2 regions of the Saccharomonospora cyanea NA-134 genome follow, and region 2 is predicted to be linked to the other one. Evidence: predicted binding sites of a transcription regulator. Region 2 holds the regulator's gene; the other holds the start of a gene.

Region 1 (7,134 bases), 1.5 Mb from region 2:
CACGGTGGACCCCGCGCCTTACCGCTGAGCTGCTGGTCCCGTGAAAGGATGCCCCCGTGACACAGGGGGCAGCAGTGAGCACGACGGAGCAGGGCGGCAGGCTCGCGGGACCGGTCGGACCGCTGTCGGCGTCGGTGGCCAATCTGTGCCGCCGGTTGCAGCCGCAGGTGTCGCCGCGTACGGCGGCGGGATTCACGCAGGTGTTGCGCCGACTCGGCGCGCCGCTGCAGGTGGCCGTGGCTGGACGCATCAAGTCGGGAAAGTCCACGCTCGTCAACGCGCTCATCGGCAGGAGGGTGGCGCCCACCGACATCGGTGAGTGCACGCGCCTGGTCACGCGTTTCCAGTACGGCACCGTCGACCGCATCGAGGTGGTCTTCAAGGACGGCCGCAAGCAGGTGCTGCCGTTCGCGCCGGACGGCATGATCCCGGCGGAGCTGGGCGTCGACATCGACACGGTCTCGCACATCGAGGCCTACCTCACCAACGCGGCACTGCAGCACATGACCGTGATCGACACGCCGGGGCTCGGTTCGCTCGACGCCGCGTCGGTCGCGCGCACCGAGCACCTGCTGAGTGCCGCGCGCGGCGAGGGTGGTGACGGTGACGGCGGTGACTGGGCCGACGAGGACGAGGCCGTCGGCGAGCTCGACGAGACGTCGCGCAACGCGGTGGCGGGTGCCGAGGCGGTGCTCTACGTGATGACGCAGGGACTGCGGGCCGACGACGAGCAGGCGCTCGCGGCGTTCACGGCCGCCACGGCGAGCCGGGAGGCGGGCCCGGTCAACGCCATCGCGGTGCTGAACAAGGCCGACACGATCGTGGCCGAGACGGTGGAGGGCGCCGAAGGGGACACCTGGCGGGCCGCGACACTGCTGGCGAGGAAACAGGCCGACATGTTGAAACCCCGGGTGGCCGACGTGCTGCCCGTGATCGGGCTGCTCGCCGAGTCGGCGGAGTCGGGGCAGTTCACCTCGGCCGACGCCGAGGCGCTGCGCCAGGTCGCGGAGCTCGACGACGACGCGCTCGACGTCATGTTGCTGTCGGCGGACATGTTCACGAGCTGGGAGTGCGACGTTCCCGCGGGGGTGCGGGCCCGGCTGCTGGAGAAGCTCGACCTCTACGGCATCCGGCGCGCGGTCGAGGCTGTGCGCGAGCAGCCCGACATCACCGCGGGCGCGCTGCGGCGGTTGTTGCTCGACGCCTCCGGGCTCGCGGCCGTGCGCGCGAGGTTGAACACCGTGTTCGCCGCGCGGGCGGACGGCATCAAGGCCGCGGCGGCGCTGGCCTCGGTCACGGCGCTGGCCCACGCGGCGGGTAACGCGGCGGAACGGCAACGGGTGCACGACGCCATCGAGGTGCTGCTCGCCAAACCGGAGGCCCACCAGTTGCGGGTGCTCGAAGCGTTGACTCTGGTGGCGTCGGGAGCGGTGGAGATGCCGGAGGACCTCACGGAGGAGGTGCTGCGGGTGGGCAGCAACGCGGACATCGCGGCGCAGCTCGGCAAGCCCGGCGGCTCGCACGCCGAACTCGCGACGTACGCGTTGGAGCGGGCCGGGTGGTGGCGGTCGTTCGCCTCGTTCGGTGCGACACCGGCGCAGAGCCGGGTCGCGCACGTGGTCCACAGGGCGTACTTCCTCATCTGGCAGCAGTTGAAGGCTTCGGGAGAAGGCCGATGAGCGCGGAACCGACGCTTGAGGACGGTGGACTCGGCGGAACGCCCGGTGCCCTCGAAGAGGACACCCCCACGGGGCGCATCCGGCCTTCCGCACACGACTACTCCGACAGCATGACACCGGGAACCGCGCCACGGCCCGCTGCGTCGAACCCGGGCGTGGAACCCGTGGGACTAGCCGCGCCGATCGACCACCAGCGGGCGCTCGCAGACCGTCACGCACTCATCCAGCTCTGTCTCTACGCGATGGACCGGGCCCGCAGCGGTGGGGTCGCCGAACGCATCGAGCAGGGGCTCGCCGGCATCGGGGTGCACGCCATGCGGCCTGACGGCCAGCGTTTCGACCCGTCCGTGCATGAGGCGGGAGGTGCGGTGCCGACCGACGACGTGACTCTCGAGGGCACCGTCGCGGAGACCGAGGTGGTGGGGTTCGTCGACCACGACCGCCTGCTGCGGGCGCCGGTCGTCACCGTGTACACCCGCCGCTGACGGCTTCGCCGTCCGATGCCTCGGGGTCTCAGACGGTGCCGCGATAGGGTTTCGGCTCGTGAGCACGGCACCTTCGATCGGCAAGCCGAGCCTGCCCGCGCAGGTGAGGAAAGCGCGTGAGTCGCTGCTCGCGTTGTTGCGGGACCTCGATCCGCGGACGGCCAAGTGGGTGGAGGACCAGCGCGGCGCGAGGACCGCGAAACCGTCGGTCGTGGTGGTCGGCGAGACCAACCGGGGCAAGAGTTCGCTGGTCAACGCTCTCTTGGCGAAGCCGGGGCTGTCACCGGTCGAGGCCGAGGTGGCCACGGCGACCTACCTGGTGTTCGAGCATTCCACCGAATGGCAGGCGAAGGCGTGCTACCCGGGTCAGTTGGCGCCGGTCGGTTTCGAACTCGACGAGCTCGACCGCTGGGTGTGCGCGCGTCGTGAACTGCCGGAGGGGCAGCTTCCGCCCCGCTACGTCGAGGTGAGCGGCCCGGTGCCGTTGCTGGAGCGCATCAGCGTGGTGGACACGCCCGGGGTCGGCGGACTGGACTCCGCCCACGGTGAGCTCGCCATGGAGGCGGCGGCGGGAGCCACCGCGCTGCTGTTCGTGGTCGACGCCTCGGCTCCGTTCACGGCGCCGGAGCTGAGTTTCCTGGCGACGATGGCCGACCGCGTCGAGACGGTCGTGTTCGCCCTGTCGAAGACCGACCAGTTCCGGGGCTGGCGGCAGATCCTGGACGCCGACCGGGAGTTGCTCGCCGAGCACGCACCGAGGTTCGCCGACGCGCCGATCCACCCGGTGTCGGCGCGGATGTTCGAGCTGGCGGCCAAGGCCCCGAGCGAGCAGGCCGCGGCCATGCTGCGGGAGAAGTCGGGTGTCGCCGAGTTGCAGACCGCGTTGCAGGAGCTGTTGGTGGGGCGTTCGGTGATGCTCGGCGAGGCGAACACACTGCGGGCGCTGTCGAGTGCGCTGGGCGAGCAGCAGGTGAGACTGGCCTCCCAGGAACGGGCGCTGACCTCGGGGGAGTCCGAGGCGAACAAGCTCCGTCAGCGCCGCGACCAGCTCGTCTCCGACCGGCGCTCCTCCACGAAGGGCTGGCAGCTCCGGATGCGCGGCGAGGTGCAACGCGCTCGCGTGGAGCTGGGGCACGAGGTCAGCAGGCGGATGCGCGAGGCGCAGGCGCACTTCCGGCAGCGCATCGACGCGGCGAACCGGGAGGATTTGGCCGCGCTCCCGCAGCAGGTCGACGCATCCCTGCAGTCGGTGTCGCAACGCGTGTCGGGTCTGCTCGCGCAGCGGATCAACCAGGTCACCGAGGCCGTGCTGGCCGATCTGTTCTCGCCGGAGGAACTCGCCGTGATCCGGGGGCAACTGGCGCGCGGGGTCGGGCCCTTGGTGGTGCTTCGGCCTCCGGACAAGCGCCCGCCGACGGCCGAGGACAAGCTGCTCGTGTTCATGGGTGTCTCCGGGGGCGCGGGCGCGGCCAAACTGGTGGCGGCGCCGTTCGTCAGCGCGGCCCTGTTCACCCCGGTGGTGCTTCCGGCCACGATCGTGATCGGGCTGGGGGCAGGCTGGTGGATGGCACGCACCCGCCGCCACGCCGCGGACAAGCAGCATGCCAAGCAGTGGCTCATCGAGTCGATCGCGGAGGCCCGCTCGATGCTCGACCAGCTCGTCGCCGAGCAGCTCATCGAGGCCGAACAGCAGCTCGCTCTCGCGTTGGACGACGCGCTGAGCAGGCGCATCGAGGCGATCGAGGCCGAGCTGAAGGAACTCGACACCACGATCAAGCTGGACGAGAAGGAGCGGGCACGGAAGCTGACCCAGGTGTCGCGCCGGGCCAAGGAGGTCCGCGAGGGTGTGCAGCAGGCCGAAGCCTTCCTCCACCGCATCAGGGCGTTGCGGGACCGGCCGCGGCAGGACTGAGCCGGCCGTCGGAGCCGTCGCCGGCTCCGACGCTCTTGGTTCGGGAACCGAATGTGCCTACGGTGAGTCCTAGCAGAGAACACAGGAAGCCGTGCCCTGACCGGAGGGGGAGTAACACCAGTGTGGGCTGAGGAGAGTGGTGGGACCGAGGCCGCCGGCCCCGGGGGAACGTCCGACGACATGCTGATCACCGTCGAGGGCGAGGAGTACTCGGCGGAGATCAACTTCGACATGGACGAGGACGGTGTCGACGACACCGCGGTCATCCAGCACGCGGACGGGTCGCTCCAGGCGTTCGTCGACACCGACGGTGACGGCGACGCCGACGCGTACCTCGCGGTGGACGAGTCGGGGCAGACGACGGCGTTCGCGGAGTACGACGACGCGAGTGGTGACTGGGTCGGCGAGGCCGGCGACGTTTCGGGAGGCGCTCCCGCCGGAGATGACAGCGCCGACACGCAGACCAGCACGGGTGGCACGATCACGGCCGATCTGGGCGACGGGGACGTCGAGGTCGGTCCCGCCACGGTGGACACCGACCAGAACGGCGTGAACGACACCGCCGTGGTCACCACCGACGACGGCACCACGCTGGCCTTCACCGACACCGACGGCGACGGTGACGCCGACGTCGCGGTGGAGATCGACAACCACGGCAACGCGGTGACCTACGAGCACTCCGGGGACGGCGAGTGGGTCGAGATCGACAGCGTCGGTCCGGCCGGTGCGGACGGCTCCGACGGTGCCGACAGCGCGTGGGGCGGGCCCCAGCCGCTGGAAGGTGTCGCACGCATCGACTCGACCACGGGGCAGTGGATCAGCCAGAACTGATTCGCCCGAAAAAAGCGACAAAAAGGTGGTTCGTGGAGGCTCGGCGCGACGCGCGTCGAGCCTTTTTCTGTTTTCCGGGCGTTCCGGAACATCTTTCACACTTGCCCGATTCAGCCGAAACTGAATCGATCACCTTATCGTTCTTGTGAGAGAACCGACTCTTCAGGACCACTGTTCCTCCGTGTCAGACCGCTACTCTCGGGGCATCCCAAATGCCAGCACACCGCTTGTCGGTGCGCTTTGAGCCATTCGGTCGCCGGCAACGGAGCCCGCATCCGGACGCGCGAGCTGCGTCCGGCGTGTGGGCTTTTGTCGTCGAAGACAGGAGTAAGAGATGACTGCAGTAGCCATCCCCGGTCTTGAGAAGGCGCCAACGACACACAGCGGCGTGCTCTCCTGGGTTCGGGAGGTCGCCGAGCTCACCACGCCCGACCGGGTCGTGTGGGTGGACGGCTCCGACGAAGAGGCCGAGCGCATCAACGCCGAGCTCGTCGAAGCCGGCACCTTCGTGCCGCTGAAGGCCAAACCCAACTCCTACTGGGCGGCCTCCGACCCGAGCGACGTCGCGCGTGTCGAGGAGCGGACGTTCATCTGCTCCGAACGGGAGTCCGACGCGGGGCCCACCAACAACTGGATGGACCCGGAGCGGATGAAGGCCACGATGACCGAGCTCTACCGGGGCTGCATGCGTGGTCGCACGATGTACGTCATCCCGTTCTGCATGGGTCCGCTCGGGGCCGACGACCCGAAGCTCGGCATCGAGATCACCGACTTCGCCTACGTCGTCGCGTCGATGCGGGTCATGACGCGGATGGGCAGGGCCGCGCTGGACAAGTTCATCGCCCCCGACGGCACCGAGCGCGAGTTCGTGCCCGCGTTGCACTCGGTCGGCAAGCCGCTGGAGCCGGGCGAGAAGGACGTGCCCTGGCCCTGCAACGACACGAAGTACATCAGTCACTTCCCCGAGAGCCGCACGATCTGGAGCTACGGCTCCGGCTACGGCGGCAACTCGCTGCTCGGCAAGAAGTGCTACTCGCTGCGCATCGCCTCGGTGATGGCCCGCGACGAGGGCTGGCTGGCCGAGCACATGCTGATCCTCAAGCTGATCTCCCCGGAGAACAAGGCGTACTACGTCGCGGCGGCGTTCCCCAGCGCCTGCGGCAAGACCAACCTGGCGATGCTCCAACCGACCATCCCGGGCTGGCGTGCCGAGACGCTCGGTGACGACATCGCGTGGATGCGCTTCGGCTCCGACGGCAGGCTGTACGCCGTCAACCCGGAGTTCGGGTTCTTCGGTGTCGCGCCCGGCACCGACGACCACACCAACCCGAACGCGATGAAGACCATCGAGAAGGGCAACACGGTGTTCACCAACGTGGCCCTGACCGACGACGGCGACGTGTGGTGGGAGGGCATGTCCTCCAGGCCCGAGCACCTGACCTCGTGGAAGGGCGAGGACTGGACGCCCGCCGACGGCGAGGCGGGCGAGCCCGCCGCGCACCCGAACTCGCGCTACTGCACGCCGATGTCGCAGTGCCCCATCCTCGCGCCGGAGTGGGACGACCCGCAGGGCGTGCCGATCTCGGCGATCCTGTTCGGCGGTCGCCGGGCCACCACGGTCCCGCTGGTGAACGAGGCCCGCGACTGGCAGCACGGCGTGTTCATGGGCGCCACGATGTCGTCGGAGAAGACGGCCGCGGCCGCGGGCAAGGTCGGCGAGGTGCGCCGCGACCCGATGGCGATGCTGCCGTTCCTCGGTTACCACGTCGGTGACTACTTCCAGCACTGGCTGGAGATCGGCAAGCACGCCGACAACGCGCAGCTTCCCAAGATCTTCTACGTCAACTGGTTCCGTCGCGGTGACGACCGCCGGTTCCTGTGGCCGGGCTTCTCCGAGAACTCCCGCGTGCTCAAGTGGATCATCGAGCGGATCGAGGGCAAGGCTTCGGCGCAGGAGACTCCGGTGGGTTTCGTGCCGAAGGCCGAAGACCTCGACCTCGACGGCCTGGAGGAGCCGCTGGCCGACATCCAGGCCGCGCTGGACGTCGACCCCGAGGAGTGGCGCCAGGAGATTCCGCTCATCGAGGAGTGGTTCGACAAGATCGGCCGTGACAAGGTTCCGTCCGCGCTGCTCGACGAACTGGAAGCGATGAAGCAGCGACTGGGCTGAAGTCGCGTCAGGACACCCGGAAGGCCGCCGTTCGCTCATCGCGAAGGTGGCCTTCCG
Region 2 (7,134 bases):
CGACGCCGTCGGATCGCCTGGCCCTCGTCCACCTCACGGGAATCGACGACCCGGGAGTCCGCGTGCCGACAGAACGGACACCGCACAGTCGAACACCTCCCGAAACATCCCCTGCACAGCAGGAACGCCACCGACAACGCACTCCACGGCGTACCGCGCGTGAGTGTCGTCCACGCCACGACCGGACACCACCGACAGTGAACGTAGAACCGATCCTACCCCAACTTGTGGACCAATTACAGCGATGTAACTACTAGATGTAGGGGTCGACCATAAGACGCGGCCCGGTCCACCGCAACCGCGACCCCCTCCCTCACCGGAGTGAGATCCGACCTAGGATGCCGCGCCCCGACACGCGCCCGGCGAGCCACCCCGCGGCCGCTCGAACGCGGCCCGGACAGCCTACGGTGCGCTCGGAACGGCCGCGCCGGGGCCGGGCCCCACGACCGCCGGGTCCGTGGCGACGAGTCCGAGGCCCACGACCGCCGCCGCCACCACGAGCGCCACCACCGCGAGCCACGGCCAGTGGGCACCACCGCAACGCCGTCCCCTCCTCGTGGGATCACCGCGCATGCCCCCACCACGCCGCAACCCCGGAGCAACCGGAGACCGCGTCGGAGGGCGACGCGCGCAGCGTCCACCGCCCGCGGCCGGCGGGCGGGCCGGAGCCACCCGGACCACATCTGAGCGCTTCGTCACCACGACCATGCCGGCCACCTCTTCCGCTCGACCGTCCACCCCGCGCCGTGGACCCACCACGCGGGCGAGCGCATACCGCCTCGAACACCCGTGCGAACATGTACCACCAAGACGCGCGAAGATCGAGCACCCAAGGCGTGTTGCTCGAACAAACGTTTGAAATCCCCGACGAAGCGGACTAGCGTCGCAACCGGATGTACGAAAAGCCCCACATCAGGTCGGGCTTACGACTGGGAGGCAAATCGCGGTGGCACGCAAGACAACGGGCAACGACGTGAGCGGCGGCGAGGTCCCCGACCTTCCGCGCACGGTCGAGAACCCGGACGAAAGCCTGACACCGCGCCAACGGAAAGTCCTCGAGGTGATCAGGACCTGGGTGGACAAGTACGGATACCCGCCGAGTGTCCGGGAAATCGGGGAGGCTGTCGGACTCACGTCCACCTCATCTGTTTCCCACCAATTGAAGGCGCTCCAGCGCAAGGGTTACCTACGGCGCGACGCCAATCGCCCGCGCGCGGTGGGAATGCTGACGATCGGCCGCGAGCGGTCGGCCGCGTCGTCGGGCTCACAGACCGAGGACCCGGTCCGCGAGCCCGCTCTCGTCCCGCTGGTGGGCCGTATCGCCGCGGGCGGGCCGGTACTCGCCGAGGAAGCGATCGAGGACGTCTTCCCGCTGCCGAAGGACATCGTCGGCGAGGGTGAGGTCTTCCTGCTCAGCGTCACCGGCGACTCGATGATCGGCGCGGCCATCACCGACGGCGACTGGGTCGTGGTGCGGCAACAGCCCACCGCCGAGAACGGCGACATCGTGGCAGCGATGATCGATGGTGAGGCCACGGTGAAAACGTTCAAGCGCAAGGACGACGGGCACGTCTGGCTGATGCCGCACAACGAGGCGTACGAACCGATTTCCGGTGACGACGCCACGATTCTCGGAAAGGTCGTCGCGGTCCTACGGCGACTGTGAAGGGGAGTCCGGCGATAACGGCGTGAACACCGGCGTACTCCTCACCGAGGAAAGACGGGCGGGTGTTCCGTGCGCCGTTTCCAACCCTTCCCTCGGTTCGGTCAGGCACGCGCCGCCCTACCGACGGCGGCGGCTGCCCCAGGCCACGAGCACAGCGGCGAGGACCGCGGCGACGGCGAGGGCAGGAGCCAGGCCGAGACCGGATTCCCGGTCGACCGGCTCCTCCGGTGCACTCGCCGCGCGATCCTTCGGTTCGGCCCTGCCGTCAGGTTGGGCGCCCACCAGCGAAACGGCGTCCCGAACGGCTCGCAGCGGCTCGCCACGGCCCTCGCTGGCGGACAGAAGCGTGCCGTCGGGGGTGAAGGCGATGGCCTCACCCTGTGCTTCGCCGGGCAGGGGAACGCGTACCGGGTCACGGGTGAACGCCGCCGCGACGTCCCCGTCGACCACCGGGTAGAGGTAGGCGTCCGTGTACGTGCGCAGGGCTACCACGCTACCGTCCGCCGACAGCGCGGCTCCCGTGACGAGCACGGTGCCCACGGCCCCGAGCGGACCTCCCTGCGTCCCGGTCGGCCGCAACGACACCGTACCGACCTCTTCGAGCGGGGTCGGCCCAGGACTGACGAGCGGCTCGGCCGGACGGTAGACGCGGGCGGAACCGACGACGTTCTTCGTGATGATGTACGGCGTGCCCGCGTGGTCCACCACGAGCGCCTCGGCGTCCTGGGGACCGTCCGGATACGTGAGGCGATACAGCACGGAGGTGCCGTCCCGCGACAGGGCGTGCACGGCCGCCGTCTCGCGTCGGCCACGGTTGTCCCCGGTGTCGCCGAGCCACAGGGTCCCGCCGGGGCCGAGTGCGAGGTCCTCGACGTCGTACGGATCCGTCGGAGCCGTCAGCACCTCTCGCACCCGGCAGGCGTCGTCCAGAACGGCGACCTCGACCTGTGTGCCGCCGTCACTCACGGCGTACACGTGGTCGGTGTCGGCGGCGAGCCCGGACAGCTCCTCGAGCCGAGGATCGTCGACCGAGCACACCACCTCGGGCGCGGCCACCGGGACGTCCTCGACCTGTCCGACGGGCGTGCCTGCGGACAGTGTCACTGTCACGAGTGCCGCCGTCACCACGACCAGGCCGAGTCGTCTCACTCCGCTACGTTAGCGTCACACGCGTGAGCCGTTCGTGACGTAGTCCGAAAGAGCAGCCGCGAGCTCCGGATACACCTTCGCCTTCAGCAGCGTTCCCTCGGGCCTGTGCTCCTCGGCCAGCACCTCGCCGTCCGCGTGTGCTCGCGCGACGAGCTCACCGTGCGTGTAGGGCACGAGGACCTCCACGAACGTCTCCGGCCGGGGCAGGCGCGCGGCGATCTCGGACACCAACGTGTCGAGTCCCTGCTCGCTGTGTGCCGAGACGATCACGGCGTCGGGCAGCAGGTTACGCAGCCGCGCGAGGGTCACCTCGTCGGCGACGTCGGCCTTGTTGACGACCACCAGCTCCGGAGGCAGCGGCTCCGACCGCTTCTCGGCGATCTCGCCGAGGACCTCGCGCACCGCGGTGACCTGGTCCTCGGGTGCGGGTGCCGCACCGTCGACCACGTGCAGCAGCAGGTCGGCGTCCGCCGCCTCGTCGAGCGTCGAACGGAACGCGTCCACCAACTGGTGGGGCAGGTGCCGCACGAATCCGACGGTGTCGGTGAGCGTGTACTCGAGCCCGTCGTGCGTCACGGCCCGCCGCGTGGTGGGGTCGAGCGTGGCGAACAGCGCGTCCTCCACGAGCACGCCCGCACCCGTGATGGCGTTGAGCAGGCTGGACTTGCCCGCGTTGGTGTAGCCGACGAGTGCGACGCTGGGCACCTCGTTGGCCACCCGGCGTCCCCGCTTGGTGGCCCGGATGGTGTCCATCGCGGCGATGTCCTTGCGCAGCTTCGCGATGCGCTTGTTGATGCGCCTGCGGTCGGTTTCCAGCTTCGTCTCACCGGGACCACGCAGACCCACACCACCGTTGGCACCACCGGCACGACCACCGGCCTGCCGCGACAGCGACTGACCCCAACCGCGCAGTCGCGGGATGAGGTACTGCAACTGCGCGAGTTCGACCTGCGCCTTGCCTTCACGCGAACGTGCGTGCTGGGCGAAGATGTCGAGGATCAGCGCCGTGCGGTCGATGACCTTCACCCGCAGCTTCTCCTCGAGCTGCCGCAACTGGCCGGGTGAGAGCTCACCGTCGCAGATCACCGTGTCGGCACCGGTCGAGACGACGATGTCGGCGAGTTCCCTCACCTTGCCCGACCCGATGTAGGTGGCGGGGTCCGGCCGCGAGCGACGCTGGACGACCCCTTCGAGCACCTCGGAGCCCGCTGTCTCGGCCAGGCGCGCGAGTTCGGCGAGGGATTCCTCGGACTGTTCCGCCGTTCCCTCGGTCCACACGCCGACGAGCACGACCCGTTCCAGCCGCAGCTGCCGGTATTCGACCTCGGTGATGTCGGCGAGTTCGGTGGACAGCCCCGCGACCCTGCGCAGGGACGCGCGGTCGGAGAGTTCCAGTTCCCCCTGCGACAGCTCGACGTCGGCGAGCTGGTCGTCGGGAACGACGTTGTGTGTCAGTTCTGTCATCGTCTCCCTATCGTCCCACGGTCCGTGGGAAAGAACGAGCCAATTAGCTGCTCGGATACAGCGTCACGGACACGGCGGCGCGGTCGTGTCCGAGGCCGAGCGCCGGGACAGCTCCGTCTCTCGGATGCCGCCGGAGAGATCTCACTTCGAGCGGGTTCACGAAGTGGTCACGGCCGAGCCGCCCGGTCGGCTCATCGGTGAGAGCTGTCACAGGAATCAACCAGACGAGCAGCGGACGTATTCCATCGCGGCGAGGAGGCCGGGTTGACCGCCGCACCCGTCCGGGTAGTTACCGGGCATGGACGACAAGCGACGCGACCCTCAACAGGAGTACGTCGAGCACCTCGCCGAACAGGAGGCCGGGCGCACCGCGCCGGTGGAGAACGAGAACGCCTCCTACGGCGACCAGCCCGCCCAACCCGGACGTGCGGCGGTGTCGGACCGGCGGGAGAAGGCCAGTTCCACGGGCTCGGTGCAGCAGAGCGACTTCCCCGTCGACGACGACAAGCACCGCTGACTCCCAGCACCGTCCGGGTACCGAACCGAGCCAGCCCGCCAGTCTGATCGGCGCCCTCGCCACCCGACGGCTCCGACGCCCGCACGACCGACGACCGCCCAGGGGTGCCGGCCACGCGGAGCCCGATGTCCCCGAGCTGCCCGCCACGACCTGGGCGCTGCCCTCGGCCCTGCCCGCTGCGCTCACGTCCGACACGCGCGCCCGGAGAGAGGACCGCGCTCACCTGTCAGCTGCCCGGATACAACGCCACGTACACGGCGGTGCGGTCGGCGTCGGCGTCGATCGGTTCGTCGGCGAACTCCTCCAGCAGGTCCTGCAGGCGACGGCGGAACTCCTCGCGCCGCTCCGAGGGCACCTGGGCGACCAGCCGCCACTGCTCCACGTTGCGGACTCCCGCCTCGGCGACCTCCGCGAGGAACGCCTCGAGCAGGGCTTCGTCGACATCGGGTTCGTGGCCGGTGTCGAGCCGCCAGGACAGCCCCGTCGAGCGGTACGGGATCTCCTTCGCGCCGCGGGTGCCGCGCCTCGCCGGCTCCGGTCTGAGGAATCCGGCGTCCACGAGTTTGCGGACGTGGTGCAACGTGGTGGCCGGATCACGTCCGAGCCGCTGTGCCAGCTCCTTGTTGGTCAGGGCTGTCGCATGAGTCAGCCGGATGATCCGTAGGCGTACTCCCGAGGCGAGGGCCCGCACCTCGGCCTCCGTCGCCTTCCGTCGCTTCGTCACCACGGGCTCACGATATGCCGCCACACTGATTGACAGTTTCCAATCACTGGGGCGACACTGGCGGCCATGACTGGGGACACGCTGTGGTGGCACCGTGACTTCCGGCTGCTCTGGGCAGGCGAGACCGCCAGCCAGTTCGGAACCTTCGTGAGCCGCACGGTGCTGCCCGTGCTCGCCGTGACGACGCTCGCCGCCACACCACTCGAGATGGGTGTGCTGACGGCGGCCGAGAACGCCGCCTTTCTCGTGCTGGGCCTTCCCGCCGGCGTGTGGGTCGACCGAGTGCGACGAAGACCCGTCATGGTGTGGGCCGATCTCCTTCGGGGGCTCCTGCTGCTGACGGTCCCCGTCGCCTGGTGGCTCGGCGTCCTCACCCTGGCCCACCTCGTCGCCGTGGCCACACTCGTCGGCGTCGCCACGGTGTTCTTCGACGTCGCCTACCAGTCGTACCTGCCCTCCCTGGTGGGGCGGGAGAAACTCATCGAGGGCAACGCGAAGCTGCAGGCCAGCCAGTCGGTCGCGAACGTGGCGGGCCCCGGGCTCGCGGGGACGCTGACCCACCTCGCAGGCGCCGCGAACGCGCTGGTCACCGTCGGTGGGAGCTACCTGGCGTCCGCGTGGCTGCTCCGGCGGATCCGCGCCGAGGAACCGTCACCGGAGCGCGACGGCCCCGTACGACTGCGGGCACAGGTGGCCGAGGGTCTGCGGTTCGTCTTCGGGAGCCCGGCCCTGCGCGCGATCACACTCTGCACCGCGTCGGGCAACCTGATGGGTGGGGCGTTCACCGCCGTGGAAGTCCTGTTCCTCACCCGCGACCTCCGGCTGTCCCCGGGTGAGGTGGGGTGGGCGCTCGCCTGCCACGGCTTCGGCGGGGTGCTCGGCGCGGTCACAGCGGGCTGGTGCCTGCGCCGGATCGGACTCGTCCGCGCCGTCTGGCTCGTGCCGCTGCTGACCTGGCCCGCGCAACTGCTCGTGCCGCTGTCCGAACCGGGCTGGCGCGTGACACTGGCCGGTGTCGGGTTCGTGGCCGTCGGCTACGGGGTCATCGTCTACAACGTGGCCCAGGTCAGCTACCGCCAGACCCTGTGTCCCGACCACCTGCTGGGCCGGATGAACGCGAGCGTGCGGTTCGTCGTGTGGGGCGTCCTGCCGATCGGCGGGCTGCTCGGTGGCGTGCTGGGCGAGACTTTGGGAGTCCGCACCACCGTGTGGCTGACCTCGGCGGGGCTCGCCTGCTCCGCGCTGTGGGCGCTGCTGTTGCCACTGCGAGGCGCGAAGGACACGTCACGGCACCTCGTCCCGGGAACTAACCGAGAGCGTCCCACCACGCGGGGTCGAGCTCGCCCTTCGCGACGAACACCGCGGGCCCGGTGAGTGTCGAGGTCTCCTTGCCCACGGTCACGGACACCCGGCCCCCGGGAACATCCACTGTGGATTCTCCGGTGTCGTCGCCGCGCAGGTGCAGCGCCGCCGCGACCGCCGCGACCGTGCCGGTGCCGCACGCCCGCGTCTCCCCCACACCACGTTCGTGAACCCGCATCCGCAACGCGTCGGGGCCGAGGACGTTGACGAACTCCAGGTTGACCCCGTCGGGGAACACCTCGGTGTCGTACC

The links. Region 2 encodes LexA, which represses DNA repair genes until DNA is damaged. Its sites were predicted from a motif close to CGAACACGTGTTCG; they were not measured.
Region 1: a site for LexA is predicted at 5,034-5,047, ahead of SACCYDRAFT_RS24960 (phosphoenolpyruvate carboxykinase (GTP)). Genes of this name have one in related genera too.

What each region holds. Positions count from the first base shown of each region.
Region 1 is NZ_CM001440.1:5,325,922-5,333,055, reverse strand. It holds gene SACCYDRAFT_RS24985 (SDR family oxidoreductase) at 1-28, shown strand, start outside; gene SACCYDRAFT_RS24980 (dynamin family protein) at 75-1,679, shown strand; gene grpE (nucleotide exchange factor GrpE) at 1,676-2,164, shown strand; gene SACCYDRAFT_RS24970 (dynamin family protein) at 2,223-4,076, shown strand; gene SACCYDRAFT_RS24965 (hypothetical protein) at 4,197-4,907, shown strand; gene SACCYDRAFT_RS24960 (phosphoenolpyruvate carboxykinase (GTP)) at 5,242-7,077, shown strand.
Region 2 is NZ_CM001440.1:3,832,558-3,839,691, forward strand. It holds gene nrdR (transcriptional regulator NrdR) at 1-86, opposite strand, end outside; gene SACCYDRAFT_RS26425 (hypothetical protein) at 403-573, opposite strand; gene lexA (transcriptional repressor LexA) at 947-1,666, shown strand; gene SACCYDRAFT_RS17750 (hypothetical protein) at 1,784-2,815, opposite strand; gene hflX (GTPase HflX) at 2,831-4,279, opposite strand; gene SACCYDRAFT_RS17760 (hypothetical protein) at 4,578-4,796, shown strand; gene SACCYDRAFT_RS17765 (ArsR/SmtB family transcription factor) at 5,023-5,523, opposite strand; gene SACCYDRAFT_RS17770 (MFS transporter) at 5,587-6,894, shown strand; gene dapF (diaminopimelate epimerase) at 6,827-7,134, opposite strand, start outside.